One region of the Agrobacterium radiobacter genome, then DNA from elsewhere that is predicted to be linked to it. Evidence: predicted binding sites of a transcription regulator. Region 1 holds the regulator's gene; each other region holds the start of a gene.
What was found. Region 1 encodes PhoB, which activates phosphate uptake and scavenging genes when phosphate is short. Its sites were predicted from a motif close to TGTCATNNANCTGTCAT; they were not measured.

Region 1 (3,626 bases):
ATCGTCATCGTTACGCACTCCATGCAGCAGGCGGCGCGTGTTTCCCAGCGCACGGCCATGTTCCACCTTGGTCATCTTGTCGAAGAAAACGAAACCGACAAGATGTTCACCAATCCGGACGACCAGCGCACGCAGGACTACATCATGGGCCGCTTCGGCTGATCCCGGCCGGCGCTTTATCGAAACCGAACAAGACTGGTGCCTCTGCCGTGCCCGCTTCCGGGTACGCGCATGCAGGCCAAGCCGGAGGACTAGACCATGACACAGACAACGACCCATTCGCATATCCTGTCGGCCTATGACGACGAACTGAAATTCCTGACGCGCCGCATCGCCGAAATGGGCGGTCTCGCGGAACAGATGTGTGCCGATGCCGTGCGTGCGCTCGTCAATTCCGACGCCGCGCTCGCTCAGAAGGTCATTTCCGATGACGCGATCCTCGATCATTCCGAGCGCGAGATCGGCGACAAGGCCATCGTCACCATCGCCAGACGCCAGCCGATGGCGGCCGACCTTCGCGAGATCATCGGCACGCTGCGTATCGCCGGCGACCTTGAACGCGTTGGCGACCTTGGCAAGAACACTGCCAAGCGTGTGATCGCGGTTGCCGGAACCGGTGTGCCGCGCAAGCTCGCCCGCGGCATAGAGCACCTGTCGGAGCTTGCGCTGGTGCAGCTCAAGGAAGTCCTCGACGTCTATTCCACGCGTTCCGCCGAGAAGGCCAATGCCATCCGCGAGCGCGACGAGGAAATCGACGCCATGTATACGTCGCTCTTCCGTGAGCTTCTGACCTACATGATGGAAGATCCGCGCAACATCACCACCTGCACGCATCTTCTGTTCTGCGCCAAGAACATCGAGCGTATCGGCGACCACGCCACCAATATCGCCGAGACGATCTATTACATGACCACCGGCAGCCAGCCGGAAGGTGAGCGTCCGAAGGACGACAGTTCCAACACGCTCGGTTCGGTGACCGAGTAACAGACGAGCAGCGGCTTGCGGAGTTAGCATATGGTGCCCAAGATTGCAGTTGTGGAAGACGAGGAAGCGCTGAGCGTCCTCCTTCGTTACAATCTCGAGGCTGAGGGATATGACGTCGACACGATACCCCGTGGAGACGAAGCAGAAATCAGGCTGCAGGAACGTATTCCGGACCTTCTTATCCTGGATTGGATGCTTCCCGGCGTTTCCGGTATCGAACTGTGCCGTCGGCTCAGAATGCGGCCGGAAACAGAACGCCTGCCCATCATCATGCTGACGGCGCGCGGCGAAGAAAGCGAACGGGTTCGCGGCCTTGCCACCGGCGCCGACGACTATGTCGTCAAGCCGTTTTCGACACCGGAACTCATGGCCCGGGTCAAGGCCATGCTGCGCCGGGCCCGTCCCGAGGTTCTCTCCTCGGTGCTGAAGTGCGGTGATATCGAGCTGGATCGCGAGACCCATCGCGTTCACCGCAAGAGCCGCGAAGTGCGCCTCGGCCCGACGGAGTTCCGCCTGCTGGAATTCCTGATGACCTCTCCAGGCCGGGTTTTCTCCCGCTCGCAATTGCTGGATGGCGTGTGGGGTCACGATATCTATGTGGATGAGCGCACCGTCGACGTGCATGTCGGGCGCCTGCGCAAAGCGCTCAATTTTTCGCATATGCAGGATGTCATCCGTACCGTGCGCGGCGCCGGATATTCGATGGAAGCCTGAGCAAGACTCGACCGACGAGTTACACTCGGGGCAACATCCCGCCAAAAACCGAAAGGCCCGAAACCGGAATGGTGTCGGGCCTTTCGGTTTTTGGACGTCCCCAACCACGACGGCTTCATCCTTCTTGATGGGATGACGGACAATTGGCTGAAATCCCGCCCGCTCAATCGGGATTGTGGGTCGGGTTCGACAGCGATGGAGGATAGGGTTCGGCGCTTCGCCCGTGAGTTGACCCCCGGAACCGCCTGAATTTTGTCATAAAAAAACGGGCCCGAAGGCCCGTAGTTTTTGAGTGTCGAATGCGTGCCGCAACACTCAAGCCTTGCGGCGCTCGCTTACCGGCTGATAGGCGAGTTTCGCATGGAACTTGCAATAGGGCGAAGATTCCAGCGCTTCACAACCGCAGAAATGGAAATCATCCTTCAGCGGATCGCCGACCGGCCACTTGCAGGTGCGCTCCGTCAGTTCCGTCAGCGTCAGGCGACGGGAAATCGGCGAGACCACGTTTTTGGAAGGAACGTAATCGAGAACCTGTGCGGTCTCGATGTCGATCTCCTCATTCAGCGCGGTTGCCGCGTTCGAACGGGTGAGAATCCGCGCCGGCGCTGCATTGACGCGGCCTGCAAAGGTTGTCGCGCGTGGGGCAGGTGCAGCGGTGCGCTTGGGCGCAGAGCGCGCCGAAGTGACCGGACCGCCAGCCTTGACGCGTCCCGGCAGATTGAGGCGATGGACCTTGCCGATCACGGCATTACGGCTGACGCCGCCGAGCTGCGCTGCAATCTGGCTGGCGCTAAGGCCCTCGGACCATAATTTCTTGAGTTTCTCGACTCGTTCGTCTGTCCAGTTCATGCCGCTTCTCCGCTCGTCGCGTATAATGTCGGCAGAATCCTTCTCCGTCTCGCGGGCGTGCCGCGAGCGTGGTTTCTGCCGGATTTTTGGTGACTAGTTCCGCCGCAATGCAGTCTAGTAATTAGCGATTAACCTAGTGCCACGCAGACTCCGTGGCAAGAGTCGCGGGATTCATCTCGAATCGATTTTCCGGTTTTCCCCAACTTGCTGGCGAGTTGAGTCTGAAAGGCAACACCTTGGGCCTCGCAGGCCGCCACCTACTAGGGCTTGAGAAGCCCGGGAAATACGGACTTTTGTTGACATCGGCAGGCGAAGTGACAATAGTGCCCCTGCCGCCGCGAGGCGGCATTTTTGATTTTCAGGCGAGGGATAACCCCCAGAGCCTATTGACAACCGTCTGACAGCGCATCTGCGCAAGGAGTGATACAGCCATGGCCGAAGCCGCCGCGCCATTGTTCGATACGTTTGCAAGAGCCCCCCTGCGCTTCGAGCGAGGCGAGGGCGTCTGGCTGTTCACGGAGAGCGGCGAACGATATCTGGATTTTGCGGCCGGCGTAGCGGTCAATTCGCTGGGCCACGCCCATCCGCACCTCGTGGAAGCGATCAAGACCCAGGCCGAGAAGGTCTGGCACGTCTCAAACCTTTATGAAGTGCCGGGCCAGGAAAAGCTCGCCAAGCGCCTGACGGAAGCGACCTTCGCAGACAAGGTCTTCTTCACCAATTCCGGTGCGGAAGCGCTGGAATGCGCGATCAAGACCGCGCGACGTTATCATTATTCCAAGGGGCATCCGGAAAAGTTCCGGATCATCACCTTCGAAGGCGCCTTTCATGGGCGTACGCTGGCAACGATCGCCGCCGGCGGCCAGCAGAAATATCTCGAAGGTTTCGGTCCCAAGGTCGAAGGTTTCGACCAGGTGCCCTTCGGTGACGTTGATGCGCTGAAAGCCGCCATCACGGCCGAGACGGCTGCACTTCTGATCGAGCCCATTCAGGGCGAGGGCGGCATCCGTGCGCCCAGCAAGGAATTCCTGCAGCTGCTGCGGTCGCTCTGCGATGAGCATGGCATGCTGCTGATTTTC
Region 2 (3,626 bases), 1.2 Mb from region 1:
GCCGGAGCGCCAGACGAAACGGTTCAGCTGGTCGAAATAGGCTTCGAAATCGGTGATCGGCCGGGCGGCGACGCCGCTTGCGGCCGCTGCACGGGCGACAGCCGGCGCGATGCGCAGGATGAGGCGCGGATCGAAAGGCGAGGGAATGAGGTAGTTCGGGCCGAAGACCGGTGTTTCACCGCTATAGGCTTTTGCCGCGACTTCCGAGACTTCCTCGCGGGCAAGCTCGGCGATGGCCTGCACGGCGGCCATCTTCATTTCCTCGTTGATGGTGGTTGCACCGCAATCCAGCGCGCCACGGAAGATATAGGGGAAGCACAATACGTTGTTGACCTGGTTCGGGAAATCCGAACGGCCGGTGCAGATCATCGCATCCGGACGCGCTGCGCGCGCCGCTTCCGGCATGATTTCCGGATTGGGGTTGGCAAGCGCCAGGATCAGCGGGTTTTCCGCCATGCGCTCCAGCAGTTCCGGCTTCAGAACACCGGCGGCCGAAAGGCCGAGGAAGACGTCGGCGCCGTCGATGGTTTCGGCCAGCACACGCTTGTCGGTCTTCTGGGCGTAAACTTCCTTCCACTCGTCCATCAGCTCGTTGCGGCCATCGTAAACGAGGCCTTCGATGTCGTGGACCCAGATGTTTTCCTTCTTCGCGCCCATGGCGACCAGCAGGTTGAGGCAGGCAAGCGCCGCAGCACCCGCGCCTGACGCGACGATCTTGACGCTCGAGAGCGACTTTCCGGCCAGTTCCAGAGCGTTGGTGACAGCGGCGGCGACGATGATCGCGGTGCCATGCTGGTCATCATGGAAAACCGGGATATTCATCTTTTCGCGCAGCTGGCGTTCCACCTCGAAACATTCCGGCGCCTTGATGTCTTCAAGGTTGATGCCCCCGAAGGTGGGCTCCAGCGCTGCGATGGTGGAAACCATGTCGTTGATGCCGGGCGCATCGATTTCGATGTCGAAGACGTCGATACCGGCGAATTTCTTGAAGAGAACGGCCTTGCCTTCCATCACGGGCTTGGAGGCGAGCGGGCCGATATTGCCAAGTCCGAGAACCGCCGTGCCGTTGGAAATGACCGCGACGAGGTTGGCGCGGGCGGTATATTCCGCCGCCATTTCCGGATTTTCATGGATGGCGAGGCAGGGGGCGGCGACGCCGGGTGAATAGGCAAGCGCCAGATCGCGCTGGTTGCCGAGCGGCTTGGTGGCCTGGATTTCCAGCTTGCCGGGGCGTGGGTAGCGGTGGAAAAAGAGCGCCTGTTCCTCGATGTCGGCCTTTGCCGTGTTGGCGGGCGTGTTGTTCTTATCGTGAGAGGTCATTCTTCCACCGTCATGTCTGGTTCAATTCCGGCCCCCTGAATACAACAAACTTTCCCATGGTACAGCCGTTATTTACCGCCCCCTTATGCAAATGCGGCCATGGCTTATTCGCGTTTTCGTGATGGTCTTCGTCATATTCCCTATAAAAACCGGCGTTTGTCATGTTGCTGCAACACGAGTCTGGTTCTGAGAGGTAAGAAAGCCGCAGGGACGCAACCGAACAGGGGGATGAAATCCGTGGCCGGTCAAATCGAAACCAGACAGTTCAGAACGCTTTTCATTTCGGATGTTCATCTCGGCTCCAAGGCGGCCAAGACGGACTATCTGCTCGACTTCCTGAAATATCACGAGGCCGAGACGATCATCCTCGTCGGCGACATCGTCGACGGCTGGCGCCTGCGCCGCAGCTGGTACTGGCCGCAGGGCTGCAACGACGTGGTGCAGAAGCTTCTGCGCAAGGCCCGCAAGGGAACCCGCATCGTCTATATTCCCGGCAATCACGATGAATTCCTGCGGGAATTTCCGGGCATGCATTTCGGCGGCATCGAAGTGGCCGAGCGCATGATCCACGAGGCGGCCGACGGCAAGAAATATCTCATCATCCATGGCGACGAGTTCGACGTGGTGGTGCGCAACGCCCGCCTGCTCGCTTATCTCGGCGACTGGGCCTATGACGCTGCAATCGCGCTCAACATCGTCATCGCCGCCGTACGCCGCCGCATCGGCCTGCCTTACTGGTCGTTCTCGGCCTGGGCCAAGCTGCAGGTCAAGCACGCCGTCAACTTCATCGGCGAATTCCAGCGCGTGGTGGCAGACGAGGCACGCCGCAACAATGTCGACGGCGTCATCTGTGGACACATTCACCATGCTGTCATGGAAGACATGGACGGCATTCGTTACATCAACACCGGCGACTGGGTGGAAAGCTGCACGGCAATCGCCGAAAATGCCGATGGCAGCTTCGAGCTGATCACCTGGATGCAGACGAGCGAGGTTGCCGTCGAACAGGCATCGGATGAGATGGAGCCGGTGGATATTCCGGGGCTGATCGGGAAACACGCGGCCTGATTGAGGTATGCCAGCTTTCGCGACGACGCGTTTCGTTGGGGATGCGCTGGGGCAGGTTGGCTAATGTGTATGAAGGCGATGGTGTGACCTCGCTGGTGGTGCCGACATACTCTGATATAGCTTGCTTATGTCATCCTCGGGCTTGACCCGAGGATCCACAAACCGGAGCGATGGATCCTCGGGTCAAGCCCGAGGATGACAGTGGAGAGGTTTAGATTGCCGTTTGCTTTTGGTGAAGGCCGGCGCGGACGGAATTACGGCACGCAGTCGCGTCATTCTTAGTCCACGCGAGAGCGGCGCCCTCCAATTTCCAGCAGGCCGGATAAATCAGCGACCCTTTAGAGATATGCCCCAGCTCCTTCATGCGAGGCGAGCGCGTGCCGCTTGTGTCTTTCTCCCCGAGGAGGGGAGAAGGTCGCGGCAGCGGGATGAGGGGGCGACGTTAGCGATAACCCGAAAGCTTGCCCGCTCATCCGACCCTTCGGGGCCATCTTCTCCCCGGCGGGGAGAACAAACAAGCGGTGAGGTCGTGCCTTTATCTTGTTTCTCTGCCTTCAATATCTAGGGCTTACCCCCACAATTCCGGCCGCGCCGGATAAACCAGCGAACCCTCATAAACCAGCCCCGGCTCGCGATCCTCGGCCAGCAGCAGCGGCCCGTCGAGATCGGAAAAGGCTGCTCCCTGGGCGGCGAGTATGGCGGGGGCCATGCCGAGCGAGGTGCCGAGCATGCAGCCGACCATGATGGTGAAACCGAGCCGTTCCGCTTCCGCCTTCATGACAAGCGCTTCCGTCAACCCACCGGTCTTGTCGAGCTTGATGTTGATCGCGTCGTAGCGGTCGCGCAGGTCGGCGAGGTCCTTGGTGGAATGCACGCTTTCATCGGCGCAGATCAGCACCGGATGGTCGATACGGGAGAGAATGGCGTCCTTGCCGGCGGGCAGCGGCTGCTCGATCAGCGATATCTTCAGTTCCGCCGCAAGTCTCAGATAATATTCGATATTATAATCGTTCCAGCCCTCATTGGCGTCGATGATGATGCGCGCCTCCGGTGCTGCGGCGCGCACGGCGCGCAGGCGTGCCTCGTCATCGGCGGTTCCGGTCTTGATCTTCAGCAGCGGGCGGCCTGCGTTTTCCGCCGTTTTCGCGGCCATGGTCTCGGGGTCGGCGAGTGAAATCGTATAGGCGGTGACGAGCGGTTTTGCCGCCTGTCCGAGAATGCTTTCGGCGGCGCTTTTA
Region 3 (3,626 bases), 830 kb from region 1:
GCAGCTTCGAGCGCGAGCTGATGAAGCTGGCGCGCAAGGCCGTCACCGAGATCATCAAGGGCAAGGTCAAGTCCGTGGAAGTCACCGCTGCCAATGTTCCGGATTATCTGGGCGTTCCGCGGTTCCGCCACGGCGAGGCCGAGCGCGAGGATCAGGTTGGCGTCGTCACGGGTCTGGCCTGGACGGAAGTCGGCGGTGAGCTGCTCACCATCGAAGGCGTGATGATGCCGGGCAAGGGCCGCATGACGGTCACCGGCAACCTCAAGGAAGTGATGAAGGAATCCATTTCGGCAGCGGCATCTTACGTCCGCTCGCGCGCCGTGGATTTCGGCATCGAACCGCCGCGCTTCGACAAGAGCGACATCCACGTCCACGTTCCGGAAGGCGCAACCCCGAAGGACGGACCGTCCGCCGGTGTTGCCATGGCAACCGCCATCGTCTCCATCATGACCGGCATTCCGGTCTCCAAGGATGTGGCGATGACGGGCGAGATCACGCTTCGTGGTCGCGTGCTGCCGATCGGCGGCCTGAAGGAAAAGCTGCTTGCGGCCCTTCGCGGCGGCATCAAGAAGGTGCTGATCCCGGAAGAAAACGCCAAGGATCTGGCGGAGATTCCAGATAATGTGAAGAACGAGATGGAGATCATCCCGGTATCGCGCATGGGCGAGGTTATCAGGCACGCCCTTCTGCGCCAGCCGGAGCCCATCGAGTGGGACGGCAGCATCGAGACGCCTGTTATCGCTACGGTCGAAGGCGTCGACGACGGCAGCCAGACCATCGCACATTGATACATGCTTCGTCGCGAGGGGCGGGAATCGCCTTTCGCGACGGGTGCTGCATAGATTCAATATGTTAGGTGTCGGAAGGCGCATTCTGCGCTCAACTCCGGGCAAGTGATGCGAATTTGGCACGAATATGTGGAAGGCCGGCAGAAATGTCGGCCTTTTTTGTGAAAAAAATCGCAGACCCCTTGTTTTTCAGGCGATTCCAGCGCTTTTGGGTTGCTGCGCGCGGATGCAAACGTATTCTGCGCCGGCTTAATTTGAGTCGTTTCAAACCATTGAAAGGGGTGGAAACATGAACAAGAACGAGCTCGTCTCTGCTGTTGCCGAAAAGGCTGGTCTCACGAAGGCAGATGCTGCTTCCGCTGTTGATGCCGTATTCGAAACCGTACAGAGCGAACTGAAGAACGGTGGCGACATTCGCCTCGCTGGCTTCGGCAGCTTCTCCGTTAGCCGCCGTGAAGCCTCCAAGGGCCGTAACCCTTCTACGGGTGCTGAAGTCGATATCCCGGCTCGCAACGTACCGAAGTTTTCCGCAGGCAAGGGCCTGAAGGACGCCGTCAACTCGTAAGGTTTCCGGAAAGCCGCAACGCCCGGCGGCGGGCGGGCGGCTTTTCAGGTTCACGAGGAAACATGTTTTGACGCGCTGACGCCATCATGCCGGCTCAAAACCGGGCGGTTTTTCGAAATGCTTTTCGGATAGCCCGGTTCTCAATCCGGCAGGATGTAAACGAAAGTAGGGAGCGCGCCTGTGCAGCCTCCATCCGGTCACACGGTGCTCCGATACGCGGAATGTGCGCAGAAACAAGAAAGCCCGGTCTCCATGGCCGGGCTTTTTGATTCCCGACAGGAAATGTCATGCCACTGTCATGTCTTTGACGCAGAAGCCATGGGGTATTTCTGGACCCAAGGGGGATTAAAATGGCGTTCCGATTTTCTCAAATGGCCTTGACTGCTGCTCTGCTCACGTCCGTGGCCTTGCCGGCCGCTGCCGAGCCGGTTTTCAACCGCATCGCGTCTTTCCCGGTGGCGAAAAACCTTCCCGCGGACAAGGACGCCAAGTCCGTCACCTCGGCTGAAATCATCACCGCCAGTGAAGACGGCAAGACGCTGATCTATTCGGACAGCCCGCTTGGCGGCATCGGTTTCATCGACATCACCGACGCGAAGGCCCCCAAGGCCGGCGGCGCATTGCTGCTGGAAGGCGAGCCGACCTCTGTTGCCGTTGCTGGCCTCAAGGTTCTGGCCGGCGTCAATACGTCGGAAAACCGCGCCAACCCGTCCGGCAAGCTGGTGACGGTCGATATTGCCACGAAGAAGATCGAGGCAAGCTGTGATCTCGGCGGCCAGCCCGATTCCGTCGCCGTTTCCCCTGATAAAACCTTTGCCGCCATCGCGATCGAAAACGAGCGTGATGAAGATGTGAACGAAGGCGCACTGCCGCAGATGCCCGCCGGCTATCTGGTAACGGTCGGCCTGAAGGACGGCGTGGCCGACTGCGCGACGCTGAAGAAGATTGACGTTACCGGTCTCGCCGAAATTTCCCCTGAGGATCCGGAGCCGGAATTCGTCTCGATCAACGCCAATGGCGAGATCGCTCTGACGCTGCAGGAAAACAACCATATCGTCATCATCGATGGCAAGACCGGCGCGGTGAAGACGCATTTCTCCGCCGGCAAGGTTGATCTGGAAGGCGTCGACACGAAGACCGACGGTCAGCTGAAATTCACCGACAAGCAGGAAGGCCGCAAGCGCGAGCCGGACGCTGTAAAGTGGCTGGACAATGACCGTATCGTCATCGCCAATGAAGGCGACTGGCAGGGCGGTTCGCGCGGCTTCACCATTTTCGACAAGACCGGCAAGCTTGTTTATGAAGCCGGTGCTTCGCTCGAGCGCGCGGTTGCCGCCATCGGCCACTATCCAGAAAAGCGCTCCAAGGCCAAGGGCATTGAGCCCGAGGGTCTGGAAGCGGCAACCTTTGATGGCCAGAAGTATTTCTTCGTGCTTGCCGAGCGCGCTTCGGTGGTCGCCGTCTACAAGGATACCGGTGCGGAGCCGCAGCTGACGCAGCTCCTGCCTTCGGGCGTCTCGCCGGAAGGCGCCGTCGCCATTCCGTCGCGCAATCTCCTTGCCACGGCCAATGAGGTCGATCTGATCGAAGACGGCGGTGTCCGCTCGCATGTCATGCTTTATGAGCGCACTGAAGGCCAGCCTGCCTATCCGCAGCTCGTTTCCGCCACCGTCGACGGGGCGCCGATCGGCTGGGGCGCTCTTTCCGGCCTGGTCGGCGATGCCGAGAAGCCCGGCATTCTCTATGCCGTTTCCGACTCGGTCTACGGCAACCAGCCGTCAATCTTCACCATCGACGCCACGAAGAAGCCTGCCACCATCACCAGCGCGCTGCGCGTCAAGCGTGACGGCATTGCTGCTCAGAAGCTCGACATCGAAGGCATCACGCTTGATGGCAAGGGCGGTTTCTGGCTGGCCTCTGAAGGCGACAGCGCCAAGCTTGTTCCGCACGCACTCTATAACGTCAACGCCAAGGGCGAAATCAAGGCCGAGATCGCTCTGCCGAAGGAACTCCTTTCCGGCGATACCCGCTTCGGTTTCGAAGGCGTGACCATGATCGGCAAGGGCGACGACGCCACGCTGTGGATGGCTGTGCAACGCGAGTGGGGCACGGATGAGAAGGGCTTCGTCAAGCTCGTCTCCTACAATCCGAAGTCCAAGGAGTGGGGCGCCGTGCGTTATCCGCTCGACAAGACCGAGGCAGGCTGGATTGGCCTTTCCGAAATCACCGCGCAGGGCGACTATGTCTATATCGTCGAGCGCGACAACCAGATC
Region 4 (3,626 bases), 1.2 Mb from region 1:
GACAAGGCATTCCAGAATATCGTCGAGCACCGGATAGGGCGGCAGCGAATCCTGGTCGGTCTGGTTGGGACGCAATTCGGCCGAAGGAGCCTTGGAAATGATATTGGCGGGGATCACCTCGCCGGAAGGGCCGAGAGCACCCGGCGGAACATGGGCGTTGCGCCAGCTGGAAATGGCATAGACCTGCATCTTGTAGAGGTCCTTGATGGGGTTGAAACCGCCATTCATGTCGCCGTAAAGCGTGGCGTAACCCACCGACATCTCAGACTTGTTGCCCGTCGTCACCACCATCGAGCCGAACTTGTTCGAGACGGCCATCAGGATGGTGCCGCGCGTGCGGCTCTGCAGGTTTTCCTCGGTAATGCCCTCTTCCGTACCCTCGAAGAGATCGGACAGCGCCGAGAGGAACCCTTCCACCGGTTCCACGATCGGCACGATATCGTAACGGCAGCCCAGCGCCCTGGCGCAATCGGCCGCGTCCTTCAGCGATTCTTCCGAGGTATAATGGTAAGGCAGCATGATGCAGCGCACCCGCTCCTCGCCCAGCGCATCGACGGCAAGGGCGGCACAGATCGCCGAATCGATGCCGCCCGAAAGGCCGAGAACCACGCTCTTGAAGCCGTTCTTGTTGACGTAATCACGGAAGCCCAGCATGCAGGCGCGGTAATCCGCTTCCTCACCTTCGGGAATCTTCGAGAAAGGCCCGCTTTCGCAGCGCCAGCCATCTGCCGTGCGTTTCCAGTCGGTGACGGCAAGTGTGGCCTCGAACTGGCTCATCTGGAAGGCAAGCGTCTTGTCGGCATTGAAACCGAAGCTTGCACCATCGAATACCAGCTCGTCCTGCCCGCCCAGCTGGTTGGCGAAAACGAGCGGCAGGCCGCTTTCGATCACCTGCCTGAGCGCCACCTGATGGCGCACATCCAGCTTGCCGCGATAATAGGGCGAACCGTTCGGCACCAGCAGGATTTCCGCCCCGCTTTCGGAGAGCGTCTCGCAGACACCCATATCGTTCCAGATTTCCTCGCAGATCGGAATGCCGATCCTGACCCCACGGAAATTATAGGGACCGGAAATCGAACCCTCGGAGAAAACACGTTTTTCGTCGAATTCACCGTAATTCGGCAGGTCTATCTTGTCGCGCAGCGCGATGATCTTGCCGCCATCCAGAAGCGCCACGGAATTGTGTCGTCCCGTCTCGCCCTGTCGCGGAAAACCGATAACGACGCCCGGTCCGCCATCGGCGGTCTCCGCCGCCAGTTCTTCCACCGCTTTCAGGCATGCTTTCAGGAAAGCCGGCTTCAGCACCAGATCCTCAGGCGGATAGCCTGAAATGAAGAGTTCGGTCAGAAGCAGAAGGTCTGCGCCCTGCGTTGCCGCATCGGCCCTAGCCTCGCGCGCCTTGGCGAGATTGCCCGCCACGTCGCCAACAGTGGGATTGAACTGCCCGACGGCAATCCGGAGATGGTTCTGGATATCGTGTCTGTCGCTCATGGCTTTTCAATACCGCGCCCGTGCCCGCTCCGCAACGCGGCAATTGCATGGCGGCGCCCGTTACGCATCGGGCGCGCGCGTTCACGCTAAGGTTATCGCCGCACCGGCCAGGCTTCGCAAAGTTCATGTCGCGTTCATCGCGCTTATGTGACAGTTACATGACACTTTTGCGACACCCGATTCACCTCCCCGGATCGGCCGTGCCGCCTGAAATACCGGAGTATGGGTTTGAGACATTCGGCGCCAAAAACAACGGCTTCCGAAAAGGCTGGTTTTGTCTTTTCGCCTGCAGGGATTAGGAGCCGTTCGAAGCTTTCGGGCACGGCCTATACGCTTGCCAATCTGACGGTCGCATCCGTTGTGCTCGTTGTGGTGCTGGAGTGGATCGCCCGCGGTTCGCTCACGGATGTCGGTGCTTTCCTCACCTCATCCGCACGCCCCGGCATGACCACCATTGCCGCCGTGCTCGCCCTTCTCGTGGCGCTGGATGCCATCCTTGGCCGGCGCTACCTGTCGCTGATCGCCATTGCGCCGCTCTGCGCGATGACCGGGCTGATCTCCGCGCAGAAACAGACCTATCTTTCCGATCCGCTTTACCCCTCCGACCTGCTGTTCGGCCGGCAGATCCTCGAGCTTCTGCCGACCATGCTGAAGGCACAGCCATTGACGGCCGTACTGTTGGGGTTTGGCATCTGCGCCACCATTGCGGCACTTGTGGCGCTATGGCTGCTGGCACGCCGCCATTCGCCCGTCCTGCGCTGGCGTGAACGCGCGGCTGGTCTCGCGCTGGCGCTGCCGCTTCTTGCCGGTCTGGCCTCGCTGATGGACTATTCGCACTATTCCTGGGCACGTGACCGTCTCAACATCATACCCATGATGTGGGATCAGCAGGAAAACTACCGTCACAACGGTTTCCTGATGGCCTTCGCCTTCAATATTCCGATGGCCAATGTCTCGGCGCCGCAGGGTTACGGTGAAAACAGCATCGCCGACCTGACGTCCGAACCCGCCGCCTTCGCCGCCAACAAGGGCGACTACCCTGACGTCATCATGCTGATGAGCGAATCGCTCTGGGACCCGGCGCGGCTCGAAAACGTGAAGCTCTCGGCCGATCCGATGCCGACCATCCGCGCCAAACAGTCGGGCAACGTCTTTTCGCCCGAGTTCGGCGGCATGACGGCGAATGTGGAATTCGAGGCGCTGACCGGCTTTTCCAACGCCTTCCTGCCCTATGGCAGCATACCCTATCAGCAATATATCCGCCGCCCGGTACCCTCGCTCGCCAGTTTCTTCCGCGGTGAAGGCTATTCCGCCATCGCCATGCACCCGTTCCAGGAATGGTTCTGGAACCGCAAGCAGGTCTACAGGAATTTCGGCTTCGAGGAATTCCGCTCGGAAGAGACGCTGCCCGCCATGGAAAAACGCGGCAACTTCGCCTCCGACGATGCGCTGATGGACGAGATCATGGCGACGGCGGACCGGACGCAGAACCCGCTTTTCCTCTTCGCCGTCACCCTGCAGGGACACGGTCCTTACGAAGCGACCCGTTACGCCGAAAACACCATCAGCGTGGAGGGCGCCCTCTCCGCCTCGGCCTCGCAGGCGCTCGCCACCTATTCGCAAGGGGTGGCGGAAGCCGATGAAGCGCTGCTGAAACTGATGCGCTGGGCAAAAAAACGCGACCGCGAAACCATCGTCGTCCTCTTCGGCGACCATCTGCCGCCGCTCGGCCAGACCTTCGTGGAAAGCGGTTACATGCCGGGCATGGTGGCAAGCCGCCGTGCGCCGCTGGAGGTGATGAAGAAGGAACACGAGACACCGCTCGTCGTCTGGTCCTCCAAGAAGGGCGTGCGCAAGAATATCGGCACCATCAGCCCGGCGCTTCTGCCCTATCATGTGTTGAAGACGGCCGGCTTCTCCGATCCCTTCTATACCGGCACGCTCGGCGAGGTGCAGAAGGCCTTCTCCGTCATCGACCGGCATATGCTGGTGGCGACCGACGGCAAGGCCCTGCCCGACTGGTCGATTGCGCCCAATGCCGTTCCCGACGTGGTGCGCGATTACCGCCTGCTGCAGTTCGACATGATGTTCGGCCAGCAATATGGCCGCGAGCGCTTCTTCCCCGGTTTCAACTG

Region 2: MRBLRC7O_RS06580 (UDP-2,3-diacylglucosamine diphosphatase) is a predicted target of PhoB. The motif match lies at 1,478-1,494, and genes of this name have one in related genera.
Region 3: MRBLRC7O_RS04835 (esterase-like activity of phytase family protein) is a predicted target of PhoB. The motif match lies at 1,637-1,653, and genes of this name have one in related genera.
Region 4: MRBLRC7O_RS06615 (LTA synthase family protein) is a predicted target of PhoB. The motif match lies at 1,639-1,655, and genes of this name have one in related genera.

Annotation. Positions count from the first base shown of each region.
Region 1 covers NZ_JBEGHX010000001.1:114,650-118,275, forward strand. The annotation lists gene pstB (phosphate ABC transporter ATP-binding protein PstB) at 1-162, shown strand, start outside; gene phoU (phosphate signaling complex protein PhoU) at 259-984, shown strand; gene phoB (phosphate regulon transcriptional regulator PhoB) at 1,015-1,698, shown strand; gene MRBLRC7O_RS00555 (GcrA family cell cycle regulator) at 2,014-2,547, opposite strand; gene MRBLRC7O_RS00560 (aspartate aminotransferase family protein) at 2,979-3,626, shown strand, end outside.
Region 2 covers NZ_JBEGHX010000001.1:1,297,899-1,301,524, reverse strand. The annotation lists gene MRBLRC7O_RS06585 (NADP-dependent malic enzyme) at 1-1,320, opposite strand, end outside; gene MRBLRC7O_RS06580 (UDP-2,3-diacylglucosamine diphosphatase) at 1,549-2,388, shown strand; gene dgcA (N-acetyl-D-Glu racemase DgcA) at 2,957-3,626, opposite strand, start outside.
Region 3 covers NZ_JBEGHX010000001.1:947,814-951,439, forward strand. The annotation lists gene lon (endopeptidase La) at 1-788, shown strand, start outside; gene hupB (DNA-binding protein HupB) at 1,078-1,353, shown strand; gene MRBLRC7O_RS04835 (esterase-like activity of phytase family protein) at 1,704-3,626, shown strand, end outside.
Region 4 covers NZ_JBEGHX010000001.1:1,306,764-1,310,389, forward strand. The annotation lists gene MRBLRC7O_RS06610 (NAD+ synthase) at 1-1,491, opposite strand, end outside; gene MRBLRC7O_RS06615 (LTA synthase family protein) at 1,714-3,626, shown strand, end outside.